DNA from 3 places in the Nitratireductor sp. OM-1 genome. Region 2 is predicted to be linked to each of the others. Evidence: predicted binding sites of a transcription regulator. Region 2 holds the regulator's gene; each other region holds the start of a gene.
What was found. Region 2 encodes PhoB, which activates phosphate uptake and scavenging genes when phosphate is short. Its sites were predicted from a motif close to TGTCATNNANCTGTCAT; they were not measured.

Region 1 (5,088 bases), 200 kb from region 2:
TCTCGGTGCCCACCCGGCCAATGGCCTCAAGCACTCCATCGGCCTTGTCCGTCAACTCGACGAGCTTTGCCCGGCGGTCGGACGGGTCGTTCGCACGGCGCACGAGATCGCGCGCCTCAAGCCGGTCGAGATAGCCGCTCAGCGTCATCGCCTCGACGCCCATGCGCTCGGCGAGAACATTCTGGCGAACTGCGCCGGCGCGCGCGGCATGAACCAGCGTGCGCGCCTCACCGGGCGTCACGCCGATACCGGCATTGGAAATTGCCCGATCCATCGTACTTTTGATCAGACGATAAACGTCTGCGATGAGGAAACCGAACGATTCCGGATTCACGTGCTGCGTCATCAAAAAGACCCTTATTATAAGGCAAACTTAATATAAGCCATACATATAGTCAGTCCCTATCATCGTCAACTCCGGCCATTGCGCCGCCAGCCGCCAGCGCTTACATCGCAAGGGCTCTGTTCCTCCAACGAACCGGAAACGCCATGCAGAAATCCGCTCCCATCGATCTTGCAACGCACCCGCTGACGAACTGGACCGGGCCGCACGGCCTGCCGGATTTCACCGCATTCGACGATGCCGCGTTTGCGCCCGCTTTCGAGGTAGCCATCGCTGCCCATGAGGCGGAGATCGAGCAGATCGCCAACAATCCGGACGCGCCGGACATCGAGAACACGCTGGCGGCGATGGAACTCGCCGGTGAAGCGCTCTCGCGGGTCTCGGCCATCTTCTGGTGCCGTGCGGGCGCGCACACCAATGAGGCGATCCAGGCGCTGGAACGGGAAATCTCGCCGCGCATGGCCCGGCACATCTCGTCCGTTCTCATGAACGCGGCGCTGTTTGAGCGCATCGACCGGCTTTATCAGGCGCGCGACACGCTCGACCTTGATGCAGAGACCGACCGCGTTCTTGAAAAGGTCTGGAAGCGCTTTGTGCGCGGTGGCGCACAGCTCGACGCAGACGACAAGGCGCGGCTTGCCGTGATCAATGAGGAACTGGCCGGGCTTGGCGCGAAATTTGGCCAGAACGTGCTTGCAGACGAAAGCGGCTGGTCACTGTTTCTGGAGGAAAACGACCTGGCCGGGCTCTCCGACGCGCTGAAGAGCGCGATGGCGGAAGCCGCCGAAGCGCGCGGCGAGAAGGGGCGCTATGCGGCAACGCTCTCACGCTCCATCGTGGAACCGTTCCTTGCCTCCTCCGAACGGCGCGACCTGCGCGAGAAGGTGTTCAACGCATTCGCCAAACGCGGCGAGAATGGCGGCGACACGGACAACGCCGACATTATTGCGAGCACGCTGAAGCTTCGCGCAGAAAAGGCGCGATTGCTCGGCTATGAAACCTATGCCGCGCTGAAGCTGGACGACACGATGGCGAAAACGCCGGAGGCCGTGCAGGAGCTTTTGCAGCCGGTCTGGCGAAAGGCGCGCGAGAAAGCCGCCGAAGACGAAAAGGAACTGGCGAGGCTGGCAGCCGAAGACGGCCAGAACCACGCCATCGCCCCCTGGGACTGGCGCTATTATGCGGAGAAGCGGCGCGCCAAGCGCTTCGCCTTCGATGAAAGCGCGCTGAAACCCTATCTCGCACTCGAAAACGTGATCGCCGCCTCCTTCGACGTCGCCAACCGGCTGTTCGGCCTGACCTTCGAGGAGCAGAAGGGCGTTCCGGCCTGGCATGAAGACGTGCGCACCTTCATCGTGCGCAATGCCGACGGCTCGCAACGCGGCCTGTTCCTGGCCGACTATTTCAATCGCCCGTCCAAGCGCTCCGGCGCATGGATGAGCGGGTTGCAGTCGGGCTACCGGCTGGGCGCCGGCAAGACGCCGATCATCTACAATGTGATGAACTTCGCAAAGCCGCCCAAGGGCACCCCTGCCCTTCTCTCGGTCGATGAAGCACGCACATTGTTTCACGAATTCGGCCATGCGCTGCACGGGCTTCTGAGCGACGTGACCTGGCCGTCGATTTCCGGCACCTCGGTTTCCCGCGACTTCGTGGAGCTGCCCTCGCAGCTCTATGAGCACTGGTTCACCGTGCCGGAGGTGCTGCAGAAATTCGCCCTGCATCACGAAACCGGCCAGCCCATGCCGCAGGAACTGCTTGAGAAGATGCGCGCGGCGCGCACCTTCGACGCCGGCTTTGCAACGGTGGAGTTCACCGCCTCGGCGCTGATGGACATGGCGTTCCACAGCCAGGCCGAAGCACCCGAAGCGCCGCTCAGCTTCGAGGCGGAAACGCTGAAACAGATGGAAATGCCGGACGCCATCGTGATGCGCCACCGCACGCCGCATTTCCTGCATGTGTTTGCGGGCGATGGTTATTCAGCCGGCTATTATTCCTATATGTGGTCGGAAGTGCTCGACGCAGACGCCTTCCGCGCCTTCGAGGAAACGGGCGATCCGTTCGATCCGGAAACCGCGAAGAAACTGCTCCGGCACATCTATGCGGCCGGCGGGTCGGCTGATCCCGAAGAGCTTTACAAGGCGTTCCGCGGGCGCATGCCGACGCCGGAAGCCATGATGGAAAAGAAGGGGCTCGCCTAGGGCCGGAAACCTGACGATGACGGCCTGCCTGCGGGCCGTCATTCAATGGTCAGATAGATGTCACGCCGCCGATAACCGGTTGCCACACTAAACGGTGAAATTGCCTCCCACGACCCAACCAGATCGAGGGAGACTGTCATGAAGTCCTTTGGAGTGAGCACCCGCCGCAAATTCCTGATCGGAAGCGGCGCAACCGCACTTGCGACCACGCTTGGCGGGCTGGCCATGCCCGCCATTTCGCGCGCCTCGTCGCGCCCCGTCTTCACCCATGGCGTCCAGTCCGGCGACGTGGACACCACGACCGGCATGATCTGGACCCGCACGGATCGCCCGGCGCGGGTGGAGTTTGAAGTCTCGACCACCGAGAGCTTCGCCAACCCGACCCGGCTGCCGAGCCTCGACGCCCTGCCCGACAGCGATCTCGCCGTGAAAAGGCTGCTGGAGAACCTGACGCCCGATCAGGATATTTTCTACCGCATGACCGCCGTTGATCTCTCCGACGTTTCGGCGCGCTCGGAGCCGATTGTCGGACGCTTCCGCACCGCGCCCTCTGCACGTCGCGACATCCGTTTCGCCTGGTCGGGCGACACCGCCGGCCAGGGCTGGGGCATCGATGAGACCGGCATGAAGACCTATGCCACCATGTCGAAGCACGAGCCCGACTTCTTCCTGCATTCCGGCGACACGATCTATGCCGACGGCGCGATCCAGGACGAGGTGGAGCTGAAGGACGGCTCCAAATGGGTCAACAAGGTGGTGATCGACGAGAAGCGCAAGGTCGCTGAAACGCTGGACGAGTTCCGCGGCCAGTGGAAGTACAACATGATGGACGACCATGTGCGCGCGCTGAACGCCGTGTGCCCGACCTTCTTCCAGTGGGATGACCATGAAGTGGTCAACAACTGGTCGGCCTCCAAGGACCTCACCGAAGACGACCGCTACACCGAGAAATCGGTGGCGCTTCTGCAGGCGCGCGCTGCCCGCGCGTTCCACGAGATGTCGCCGATCCGCTTCACCCCGGCAGAGCCCGGCCGCGTCTACCGCAAGATCGCCTACGGGCCGATGCTCGACGTGTTCTTCCTCGACCTGCGCTCCTATCGCGGCCCCAACACCGCTTCCATGCAGGATGAGCTGAGCGATGAGGCCCGCATTCTGGGCGATGCGCAGATGCAGTGGCTGAAGCGCGAACTCTCGAACTCGCGCGCCACCTGGAAGGTGATCGCCTGCGACATGCCGATCGGCCTTGTGGTGCGTGACGGCGAGAAGATCGAGGCGATTGCCAATGGCGACGATGGCGCTGCCAAGGGCCGCGAGCTGGAAATCGCCGAGCTGCTGCGCTTCATCAAGAATGCGGGCATCGAGAACACGGTGTGGCTGACCGCCGACGTGCACTACACGGCTGCCCACTACTACAATCCCGACAAGGCGCAGTTCCAGGACTTCAACCCGTTCTGGGAATTCGTGTCCGGCCCGCTGCACGCCGGCACGTTCGGCCCCAACGATCTGGACCAGACCTTCGGCCCGGAACTGAAATATGTGAAGGCGCCGAGCAAGGAGCAGGGCGTAAACCTGCCGCCTTCGGACGGCTTCCAGTTCTTCGGCCTGGTCGACATCGACGCCGACACCCAGCAGATGACGGTGCGCCTTATGGATCGCGATGACAACGAGCTCTACACAATGACGCTCGATCCCGTGCGCTCGGCCTGACACTGAGCGCATGCACTCGAACCGGGGCCTTTGCGCCCCGGTTTTTTGTTTCGCGCGAGGCATGTGCCACGCAAATGACTGGAGGTAATCCGGTTACTCTTAGAAAATCATGCCCAATTGGTCGCAGTCTGCGAAATTGCATCTTTCCGCAACGCACACTAACTAAACTTGGAAAGCTGTCGAAAACCGTGGAGAGCAAGATGCATCAGACAGGCGCGCCCCAGGGAGCCGAAATGACCGCAGACGCAGGTCCTGCCCGGCCCGACGTGACCGTCTTCTTCGACAGGCGCACCTTCTCGGCACAGTATGTCGTCGCAGATCCGGCGACCGGCAAATGCGCGATCATCGATCCCGTTCTCGATTTCGACGAGAAATCCGGCGCAACCTCCACGGAAAATGCCGACCGGCTCCTCGCCTTCATCGAGGAGAAGGGGCTCGAGCTCGAGTGGATTCTCGATACCCATCCCCACGCCGATCATTTTTCAGCCGCGAGCTATCTGAAAACCAGAACCGGAAAGCCGATCGCCATCGGCGAGAAGGTGGTCGAGGTGCAGAAGCTCTGGAAAGGCATCTACAACTGGCCGGAGTTCCAGGCAGACGGATCGCAGTGGGACAGGCTATTTTCCGACGGCGAGACTTTCACGATCGGCTCTTTGCCGGCAAAGGTCATGTTCTCGCCCGGGCACACGCTGGCCTCGATCACCTATGTGATCGGCGAGGCGGCCTTCGTGCACGACACGCTGTTCATGCCCGATTCCGGCACGGCGCGCTGCGACTTTCCCGGCGGCAGCGCGGAGCGGCTCTGGAAGTCCATTCAGGACATTCTCAACCTGCCGG
Region 2 (5,088 bases):
TCAGATCTACATGTGGGCGAATGAGGCCGAACGCGCGTTTGTCGAGCGCACCTCGGGCGCTATCATGGTGTTGTTGCTGTTCCTCGCCGTGATGAACATTACCGCCATTATTCTGCGGCGGCGCGTCGAGCGTCGCTGGTAACGGAGTGGAAGGACATGAACATGCTCACTGATGCTGCTGTTGAAGAAGCACTGGATGCGAGCCAGAACTCGGACACCCTCAAGATGCGCGGTGAAGACGTCTGCGTCTTCTACGGCGAGAAACAGGCGCTGTTCGGCGTCAATCTCGACGTGCGCGAAAACCAGGTGACCGCGCTGATCGGCCCCTCGGGCTGTGGCAAATCCACGTTCCTGCGCTGCCTGAACCGCATGAACGACACGATCGACATTGCCCGGATCACCGGCAAGATCACGCTCGATGGCGAGGATATCTACGATCCCCGCATCGATGTGGTGGAGCTGCGCGCCCGGGTCGGCATGGTCTTCCAGAAGCCCAATCCGTTCCCCAAGTCGATCTACGAGAACATCGCCTACGGTCCGCGCATTCACGGTCTGGCGACGAAGAAGTCGGAGTTCGACGAGGTCGTGGAAGCGAGTCTCCAGAAGGCTGGCCTCTTCAATGAGGTGAAGGACCGCCTGCATGAGCCCGGCACCGGTCTTTCCGGTGGTCAGCAGCAGCGCTTATGCATCGCGCGCGCCATTGCCGTGTCGCCGGAAGTGATCCTGATGGACGAGCCCTGCTCGGCGCTCGATCCCATCGCCACCGCCAAGGTGGAAGAGCTGATTGACGAGCTGCGCGAGAACTACACGATCGTGATCGTCACGCACTCCATGCAGCAGGCGGCCCGCGTCTCGCAGCGCACGGCCATGTTCCACCTCGGCAATCTGGTCGAGGAAGGCCCGACGGACAAGATGTTCACCAATCCGGATGACAAGCGCACCCAGGATTACATCACCGGACGCTTCGGCTGACGGCGCGGCAAACGCACAGATAAGGAACCAGACCATGGGCGAGCACACAGTCAGCTCCTTCGATGAGGAACTCGGTGAAATCGACCGCCTCATCCGCGACATGGGCGATCTCTCCGGCGAGATGACGCGCGCTTCCACCAGGGCGCTGCTGCACTCCGATACGGCGCTTGCACAGCGCATCATCTCCGATGACACGATCATGGATGCCAAGCAGCGCGACCTTGATGAGCGCGCCATCACGCTCATCGCAAAGCGCCAGCCGATGGCGCAGGATCTGCGCAGCGTCGTGGGCGCCATCCGCATGGCGGCTGATCTCGAGCGCATCGGCGATCTGGCCAAGAACATTGCCAAGCGCGTCGGCGCCGTGGGCGAAAGCGCCACGCCGCGCACGCTTGCGCATTCCATCGACGCGATGGCCGGCCTCGTGCTGAAACAGGTCAATTCGGTGGTCGAGCACTATGTGGCGCGCAATGCCGAGGCGTTAATCCGGCTGCGCGACGAGGATGAGGAAATCGACATTCAGTACACGTCGGTTTTCCGCGAACTCCTCACCTACATGATGGAAGACCCGCGCAACATCACGGCCTGCACGCACCTCCTGTTCTGTGCGAAAAATCTTGAGCGTATCGGCGACCATGTGACCAATATCGCCGAAAATGCCTATTATGTGGTGACGGGGTCCCAGCTTCCGGTCCAGCGGCCGAAGCTTGACGAAACACAGATGACGGTCGAATCCGATGTCTAATCGGTCGTAGACTGCCCGAGGAGAATGCCTGCCATGATTGCCCCCAAGGTCATGGTCGTTGAAGACGACGAACCGCTTTGCGTCTTGCTCAAGTACAATCTGGAAGCCGAAGGCTATCAGGTCGAGATGATCTCTCGCGGCGATGAAGCCGAAGTGCGCCTGCAGGAAAACGTACCCGATCTGCTCGTTCTGGACTGGATGGTTCCGGCCGTTTCCGGCATCGAGCTGTGCCGCCGGCTGCGCATGCGCCCCGAAACGGAGCGCCTGCCGATCATCATGCTCACCGCCCGTGGCGAGGAAAGCGACCGCGTGCGCGGCCTTTCAACCGGCGCGGACGACTATCTGGTGAAGCCTTTCTCGACGCCGGAATTCGTGGCGCGTGTTCGCGCGCTTCTGCGGCGCGCGAAGCCGGAAGTGCTCTCGACGGTTCTTTCGGTCGGGGACATCGTACTCGACCGTGAATCGCACCGTGTCTATCGCCGCAAGAACGAGATCCGTCTTGGACCGACAGAGTTCCGCCTCCTGGAATTCATGATGCAGCATCCCGGCCGCGTCTTCTCGCGCAGCCAGCTGCTCGACAATGTCTGGGGCGAGACGATCTATATCGACGAGCGCACCGTGGACGTGCATGTGGGCCGGCTGCGCAAGGCCGTGAACCACGGGCGTCTGCCCGATGTGATCCGCACCATTCGCGGCGCGGGCTATGCGATCCGCGAAGCCTGACAGACGCGATACAGTCATTAAAAAAGCCCCGGTTCGACCGGGGCTTTTTTGTTGAAGCTCTTCGCCCGTTATTTCGTGGCCCGTTATTTCGTGGCGGCGTGTCCGGGACGGGCATGCTCGTTCTGCGCCACGGCAAAGCTCGTCACCGGCTCGATGGAGGCGGTCAGCTCGCCATTGCTGGTGATGTCCCACTCCAGGATCGCATCGTCATAGACAAGTGCGGGATCCACATAGACACAGGTGGCGAGAACCTGCGGCGCTTCGGTTTCCAGCTCGCGCATTGCAACCGGCTTCTCCGCCTCGCACTCCTCAAACGTCTCGTAGACCGGGGTGGGGGCGGGCAGTTCCTGGCATTCGCGCGTGTCGCCGGCCCCCACATTGCCTGAGCAGCCGACAATCAAAAGAAGTGCAGCGATGTGTTCCATGGCTTTCTCCTTTCATTGTCTTCACGAAACGGAAGCCATGGATGGTCCGGTTCGCTTATGCCGCATTCGTTTATGTGTGCGTCGCCGTTTAGCGACCGCGTTTCAGAAGGCCCATGATCAGCGAGATCGCGAGCAGGGCGAGGAAGATGTAGAAGAGGATCTGCGCAATGCCTGCCGAAGCGCCGGCAATTCCGCCGAAACCGAGTGCGCCGGCGATGATCGCGACGACAAGGAATATCAGGGCCCAGTATAGCATTCTGTCTCTCCGTTTAGTTATGCCGGTTAAACGTCTGGCACTCGGATTTGGTTCCGCCGGAGAGATTTTGGGCAAAAGAAAAGCCGCCCGGAGGCGGCTTTTTTGAGAAACGCGTGAAGAAGCGGGGGCGTGTCAGGCCGCCGCGTGCGCCTGCTGATCGAAGAAGAGCGCCTGGCTGATGAGCGCCTTGACCATTTCCGGGCTGAACGGCTTGGTCACAAGGAAGGTCGGTTCCGGGCGCTCGCCCGTCAGAAGCCGCTCGGGGAAGGCGGTGATGAAGATGACCGGTACGGTGGCCGCGTCGAGGATCTCGTTCACCGCATCAAGGCCTGAACTGCCATCGGCAAGCTGAATGTCGGCCAGCACCATTTTCGGCTGCGTCTTGGCAAACATTTCGACCGCCTGCTTGTGGGTGCGGGCCGTGCCGACCACGCGATGCCCGAGGCTTTCGACCATTTCCTCGATGTCCATGGCGATCAGGGGCTCGTCCTCGATGATGAGGATGTCTGTCGCCACCTGACGGGAAATCTCCTCGCTGGCTTCGCGCAGCATCGTGTTGATGCCTTTCATATCCGTCTCGAGAATTTCCGCAGCCTCTTCCGGCCGGAAATTCTCGACGGCCACCAGCAGGAAGGCCTGACGCGGACGGGGCGCGAGCGAAGAAAGGTTGCTCATGGCCCGCTTTTCCCATGCCGAGCTCGGCATGCCTTCGGGGACCGGAACGTCCAGCGTTTCGAACAGCGATGTGAAGAGCCTGAAGAGGGCGATCTTGTCGGTCGATGCCTCGGGAAAGATGCTCGTATCGGCGATCAACGCTTCAAGCGTCGCAGCCACCAGTGCGTCACCGCTGGACTGGGAGCCGGAAACGGCCCGGGAAAAGCGCCGCAGGTAAGGAAGGTGCGGAGCGATACGCGCTGACAGGGTCATGGATTTCAAGTCTCCCTCAAGACATGGCAATGAGAATTAGTGCATTTGTGACGGGTGAAACGCCCCATATGCGAAAATGTTCCCGTCGGAGGGAACGAATTCCGCTCAATGGCGTTTGAAAGCAGACGAGACAGTTGTGGCCCGGGCGATGCGGACGGTTTCGGGTCATTGGGAGACCAGATTTGATGGAAAAAGACAGGGCATGAATTACGGCAAACCAAACACCCGAGGAAGCTTGACCCGGCGCGGCAAGGATGAAGACCCGCTCGGCGCAAACTCAGAGATCGGACGCAAGCTCAGGCAATATTACGACGACCTGGTAACGGAAGATATTCCGGATCGGTTCAGCGACCTTCTCAATCAGCTTGAGCAGAAAAGCGGCGCTGAAACGGCCGGAAACAAGGACTGATATATATGAGTGTTTATCCGGGCTTTCGTGACGATCTACTGGCCGCTGTGCCAAGCCTGCGCGCCTTCGCCGTTTCGCTTTCAAAAAGTGCGGACCGGGCGGACGATCTCGTGCAGGAATCGCTGGTCAAGGCGTGGGACAAACAGAACAGCTATCAGCCGGGCACCAATCTGAAAGCCTGGCTCTTCACCATCCTTCGCAACGAGTTCTACTCGCAGATGCGCAAGCGCAAGCGCGAGGTCGAAGACGCGGACGGTGCGATCACCGGACGTCTGTCGGTGCACCCGGCGCAGGAGGGTTCGGTCGATCTGAAGGACTTCCGGCGCGCTCTCGAGCAATTGCCCGAAGACCAGCGTGAAGCGATCATTCTGATCGGCGCGTCCGGCTTTTCCTATGAGGAAGCGGCGGAGATCTGCGATTGCGCGGTCGGCACGATCAAGAGCCGCGTGAGCCGCGCCAGAACGCGCCTGCAGGAAATCCTCGAGATTTCAGGTGAGGGCGATTTCGGGCCGGACGCCATCTCGACCCAGATCACCAATACGGCCTTCATCGCCTAGGTCCTGAGCCAGGATTGCCTAGGTCCTGAGCCAGGATTGCCGTGCGTCCCTTAGGGCGCACATAGGGCAATCGG
Region 3 (5,088 bases), on a different replicon from region 2:
CCGCCGCCTCCACCGCCGCCGTTGTCATCGTCGTCATCATCATCGTCGTCGTCATCATCGTCATCGTCGGCAAATGCATAGCCGGCCGGGTCATTCACCAGCACGGGCGCGATCGCCATGGGCAATCCCAAAAGCGCGATGAACAATAGACGGACGAAGCAGCGATAGCTGTGTTTTGCGTTCATGAACCCTTCCATTCGACGCCTCATTAGCATTTTTTGGAATGCAGGCGAATAAACGGGCGAGCCCAACGTTTATTCCACATCATTCACGGAGAAGGCGCCCGGACCGGAACATGAAATCCACCTTTGCGGATGAAATCGTCGACCTTTTGCCGAACCTGCGACGTTATGCTTTCGTGCTGAGCCGTTCACTGGACGTGGCCGACGATCTTGTGCAGCAGACCTGCGAGAAAGCCTTTGCGAGCCGGAGCAGTTATGCCCAGGGCACGAACCTTTCCGCGTGGCTGATACGCATCATGCGCAACACCTGGATTGATCGGGTGCGGCGCGACAGGACGCGCGGCGAAAGCGTGGACATTGTCGACCGGCCCGATGCGATTTTCACCGATGGTGCGCATGACACGGAAACGCATCTGATGCTCGGCAATGTGGCGAGTGCGCTGCAGGAACTGCCGGCGGACCAGCGCGAGATCATCATGATGATCTGCGTGGAGGAGCTCTCCTACAAGGAAGCTGCCGCCGCGCTTGGCATTCCCATCGGCACGGTCATGAGCCGGCTTGCCCGCGCCCGGACCACGCTCGCCGGAAAACTTGATCTAAACTGACAGGGCCGCATGACCTTTTGCGACAGGACAGAACACGATGCATGAAGAAAAATTCACCGATGAAGTTCTGATGGCCTATGCCGATGGCGAGCTCGATGCGAAGACCCGCCGTGAGGTTGAAGACGCCATCGGGCTGGACACTGCGCTCGCGGAGCGCGTGGAACTGTTCATGAAGACGCGCGCGTTACTGGCGGGCACATTCGGAACGGCAAAAGTCTCCGTGCCAGACGATCTTGAAGCGCGTGTGCGACAGATGGCTGGCGCTGCGGAGATGGAAGAATCCGCTTCCGGAGCAGAGGTGCTTCCCTTCAGGCAAAGGAGCGCCCCGCGCCAACAGGGGTTCGCGCAGCGCCATGCCCTGCCCATCGCAGCTTCTCTGGCGCTGGTTGCGGGCGGATTGCTTGGTTACATGGCCGCTGGTCAGCCCGAACGGGCGGGCGGCATCGAGATTGCGGGCCTTGCAGACGACCGGATCGTGGAAGCGCTGAACGTATCGCCGTCGGGCGAGACAAGGCAGCTTGGCGAGGATGCGCGTTTCGAGGCGATTGCCACTTATCGCGATGGCGCGGACACGCTTTGCCGGGAATTCGAGGTCAGTGCGCGTGGCACATCTCATGTGGCTGTCGCCTGTCAGGAAAACGATGCCTGGCAGCTGCGCTTTGCGGCCTCGCAGGTGGATGTGAACGGCGATTTCGTTCCCGCTTCATCGCTGGAAGCGCTGGACGCGTTTCTCACGGCCACCAGGGCCGGTGCGCCGCTGTCGGCCGAGGACGAGAGCGCGGCGCTTTCCACACTGCGCTGACGCGTCCCGGCGGACTTCCGTTTCGGATCACGCTAATATGATTGGGATCGCGGAGCCGCGATACCTAGATGAGGCTCCGCAGGCAACGCGTTTCGACGCGATGCCGAGACCGATCAATGTTGAACGATCAGGAAGCCGGAGCTGCCGATGAACTACAGGAAGACCGAAGAAGCCTTGGCCCGCCTCAGCCCGGAGCAATACTACGTGACGCAGCAAAGCGGCACGGAACGCCCCGGCACCGGCGAGCACCTGAACAACAAGGAACCGGGCATCTACGTCGACATCGTTTCGGGCGAACCGCTTTTCGCAAGCAGCGACAAGTATGAGTCCGGCTGTGGCTGGCCGAGCTTTACCAAGCCCATCGCGCCGGCCAATGTCAGCGAGCTGCGGGACACGACCCACGGCATGATCCGCACGGAAGTGCGCTCCACGCATGGCGACAGCCATCTTGGCCATGTCTTCGAGGATGGCCCGCGAGACCGTGGCGGTCTGCGCTATTGCATCAATTCGGCGGCACTGCGCTTCATTCATCGCGATGCGATGGAAGCGGAAGGTTACGGAGACTATCTCGATCAGGTGGAGGATGTGCAATGACTGAACGCGCTGTTCTGGCTGGCGGCTGTTTCTGGGGCATGCAGGACCTCATCCGCAAGCTGCCCGGCATTGTCAGCACCCGTGTGGGATACACCGGAGGCGACGTGCCGAACGCCACATACCGCAACCATGGAACCCATGCGGAAGGGATTGAAATCACCTTTGATCCCGAGAAGACGAGCTATCGCCGGCTGCTGGAGTTCTTCTTCCAGATCCATGACCCGACCACGGCAAACCGGCAGGGCAATGATGTCGGCATGTCCTATCGCTCGGCGATCTACTATGTAAGCGACGAGCAGAAGCGCGTGGCCGAAGAGACCATTGCCGATGTGAACGCCTCCGGCCTGTGGCCGGGCAAGGTGGTGACGGAACTGGAGCCGGTTGGCGATTTCTGGGAAGCAGAGCCCGAGCATCAGGATTATCTCGAGCGCTATCCCAATGGCTATACCTGCCATTTCCCGCGCCCCGACTGGGTGCTGCGACGGCGCGACGCGGCGGAATAGAACGCCGGATCAGGCGCAGATATCTGACCGAAACGACAAAGATGAACTCCCTCCGGAAAAAATCCGGGGGGAGTTTTTTCATATGCGGCAAGGGTTTCAGCGGACCCGGGAGAAATAAAATCAATGCCGATGGAATAGATCCAATTCCCTCACGTTTTCCGACACCAGAGACGGCTTTCTGACAGTTTTACGACAGTTTTCTGACAGAGGCCGTGACCAACAAATGAGGAAAACAATGCTGGAAACGTTCGCATTCGGTGACACCCCAATCCGCTTTGGCATCGACGTCGTGTCGATGACGATCCTGGTCTTCGGCCTTTACTACCGGCGCTACCGCGACAAGGAACTGGTGACGGCGGCATCGCTGTTCAACATCTTTGCCTTTGGCGTTCTTTCCATTCTCTCGGCTGTCGAATTCTCGCTGGCCGCCGGCTTCGGCCTCTTCGCGATCCTGGCGCTCTTCACCCTGCGTTCGGAGCAGATCTCCAAGGTGGAAATCACCTATTTCTTCGGCTCGGTCTCCATCGCCGTGATCTGCGCCATTCCCGGAACGCCTCTGGCCATCGTGCTTGCCGTTGTCGCGCTTGTGCTTCTGGGCGCTTACATCCTCGATCACCCGGCCATCCTGCGCTCGTCCGACGGTGTGAAGATCACGCTCGACAAGATCGATCACGAAGCGCTTTCGCAGCCTGAGAAGATGCGCCGCGACCTCTCCGAGCGCCTTGGCGTGGACGTGATGTCCTACCAGATCACCGCGCTCGACTACATCAACGACATGGCCCGGATGAACGTGTTCTTCCGCAAGCCCCGGCACTGACCTGCCGGGAAGGAGACACTCCAATGGATCATTCCATCACAAATGAACTGACCGGCTTCCGCCCGATCTCGCTTGAGGGACTGAACGGCAAGGCAGCCATGCTGGAACGGCTGGACAACAAGTATATCGTTCCGGCCAATCGGCTCCGCCCCGCGCTGCACGCCTTTTCGGACCTGTTCGACGTGCTCGAAATCGACGGCATCCGCGCGTTCACCTACGCGACCCGTTATTATGATGATGACGATCTGCGCAGCTATTACGACCACCATCAGGGGCGTCGCAAACGCTGCAAGGTGCGGGTGCGGGATTACGTGGACACTGGCCTCAGCTATCTGGAAGTGAAGCTGAAGAGCAAACGGCAGATCACGGTCAAGAAACGCCTGAAGCTGCAGGAACCCGGTTCGGGCCTCGACCACTCCGGTGAAAGTTTCATCGATACGTGCCACCGCGAGATCTATGACAGCCCCTTCGACCGGCCTTTGGCCCCGGTGATCGAGATGCAGTATATGCGCATCACGCTGGTGGCCAAGGAGGGCGGCGAGCGCATGACCATCGATACGCAGCTTTCGTTCAAGGCTGGCGATGTGCGCCGCCTTGTGCGGCCCGACATCTCCATCGTGGAAACGAAGTCGGCGCGCGGCAACGGCATCGCCGATGCGATTTTCCGGGGACTGCACGTCCACCCGACAAAACGCTGCTCAAAATACTGCGTGGGCATGGCCGCGACGGGCCAGGTGGAGCGGCACAACCGCTTCCTGCCCGCGCTGCGTCGCTTGCAGCTTCTCGACGGCCGGGCCCTGAGCCCCGCCTGAGCTTCAACTCTGCCATCGAAAGGAGAGGACCATGCGTACGCATGTCAGCCCCGCTTTGCCTGAATCCGGCTATATGGCGAGCCTCGCGAAAGCCAGGTCGGACCTCAGAGACCTTGCTCCGTTTCTCGGACGTCTTTTCATCGCCCTGTCCTTCGTCGTTGCGGCGATGGCCTATGCGCTGGTGCGCGCCCAGAATGGCGGCAATCCCGAATTCGCGCTGTGGATCGCCACGGCCGCCGGCTTCGGCGCGTATATGGCGCTCAATATCGGCGCAAATGATGTCGCCAACAATATCGGCCCTGTGGTCGGCGCAAGGGTGATCCCGCTTGCAGGCGCGCTCATCATGGCGGCGGTGTTCGAGTTTGGCGGCGCGCTTATTGCCGGCGGCCAGGTCATCAGCACCGTGCGCGGCGGCATCGTTATGCCGGAGGCGCTTGCCGACCGGAACGTCTATGTCTGGGTGATGATGGCCGCACTTCTGGCCGCAGCGCTCTGGCTGAACCTCGCCACCGTGTTCGGCGCGCCCGTCTCCACGACCCATTCCATCGTGGGTGGCGTGATGGGCGGCGGCATTGCGGCAGCGGGCCTTTCGGCCGTTGACTGGTCGGTGATGGCCAACATCGCCGCAAGCTGGATCATCTCCCCGCTTCTGGGCGGCCTGTTTGCTGCGCTGTTTCTCTATGCGATCAAGCGCTTCGTGACCTACGAGCCGCAGGTGCTGAAGGCCGCGCAGAGGATTGTGCCGCTTCTCGTGGCCGCCATGACCTGGTCGT

Region 1: the regulator PhoB is predicted to act here: its motif matches at 2,581-2,597, upstream of DEJ54_RS04635 (alkaline phosphatase).
Region 3: the regulator PhoB is predicted to act here: its motif matches at 2,876-2,892, upstream of DEJ54_RS22070 (DUF4956 domain-containing protein).

Annotation. Positions count from the first base shown of each region.
Region 1 is NZ_CP029208.1:979,263-984,350, forward strand. It holds gene DEJ54_RS04625 (MarR family winged helix-turn-helix transcriptional regulator) at 1-346, opposite strand, end outside; gene DEJ54_RS04630 (M3 family metallopeptidase) at 490-2,544, shown strand; gene DEJ54_RS04635 (alkaline phosphatase) at 2,683-4,251, shown strand; gene DEJ54_RS04640 (MBL fold metallo-hydrolase) at 4,485-5,088, shown strand, end outside.
Region 2 is NZ_CP029208.1:780,550-785,637, reverse strand. It holds gene pstA (phosphate ABC transporter permease PstA) at 1-142, shown strand, start outside; gene pstB (phosphate ABC transporter ATP-binding protein PstB) at 157-972, shown strand; gene phoU (phosphate signaling complex protein PhoU) at 1,007-1,717, shown strand; gene phoB (phosphate regulon transcriptional regulator PhoB) at 1,754-2,440, shown strand; gene DEJ54_RS03660 (hypothetical protein) at 2,524-2,865, opposite strand; gene DEJ54_RS03655 (DUF1328 domain-containing protein) at 2,954-3,121, opposite strand; gene DEJ54_RS03650 (response regulator) at 3,254-4,048, opposite strand; gene DEJ54_RS03645 (NepR family anti-sigma factor) at 4,251-4,457, shown strand; gene DEJ54_RS03640 (sigma-70 family RNA polymerase sigma factor) at 4,463-5,014, shown strand.
Region 3 is NZ_CP029209.1:640,249-645,336, reverse strand. It holds gene DEJ54_RS22095 (S8 family serine peptidase) at 1-185, opposite strand, end outside; gene DEJ54_RS22090 (RNA polymerase sigma factor) at 296-787, shown strand; gene DEJ54_RS22085 (anti-sigma factor) at 825-1,589, shown strand; gene msrB (peptide-methionine (R)-S-oxide reductase MsrB) at 1,737-2,183, shown strand; gene msrA (peptide-methionine (S)-S-oxide reductase MsrA) at 2,180-2,686, shown strand; gene DEJ54_RS22070 (DUF4956 domain-containing protein) at 2,922-3,503, shown strand; gene DEJ54_RS22065 (polyphosphate polymerase domain-containing protein) at 3,527-4,315, shown strand; gene DEJ54_RS22060 (inorganic phosphate transporter) at 4,347-5,088, shown strand, end outside.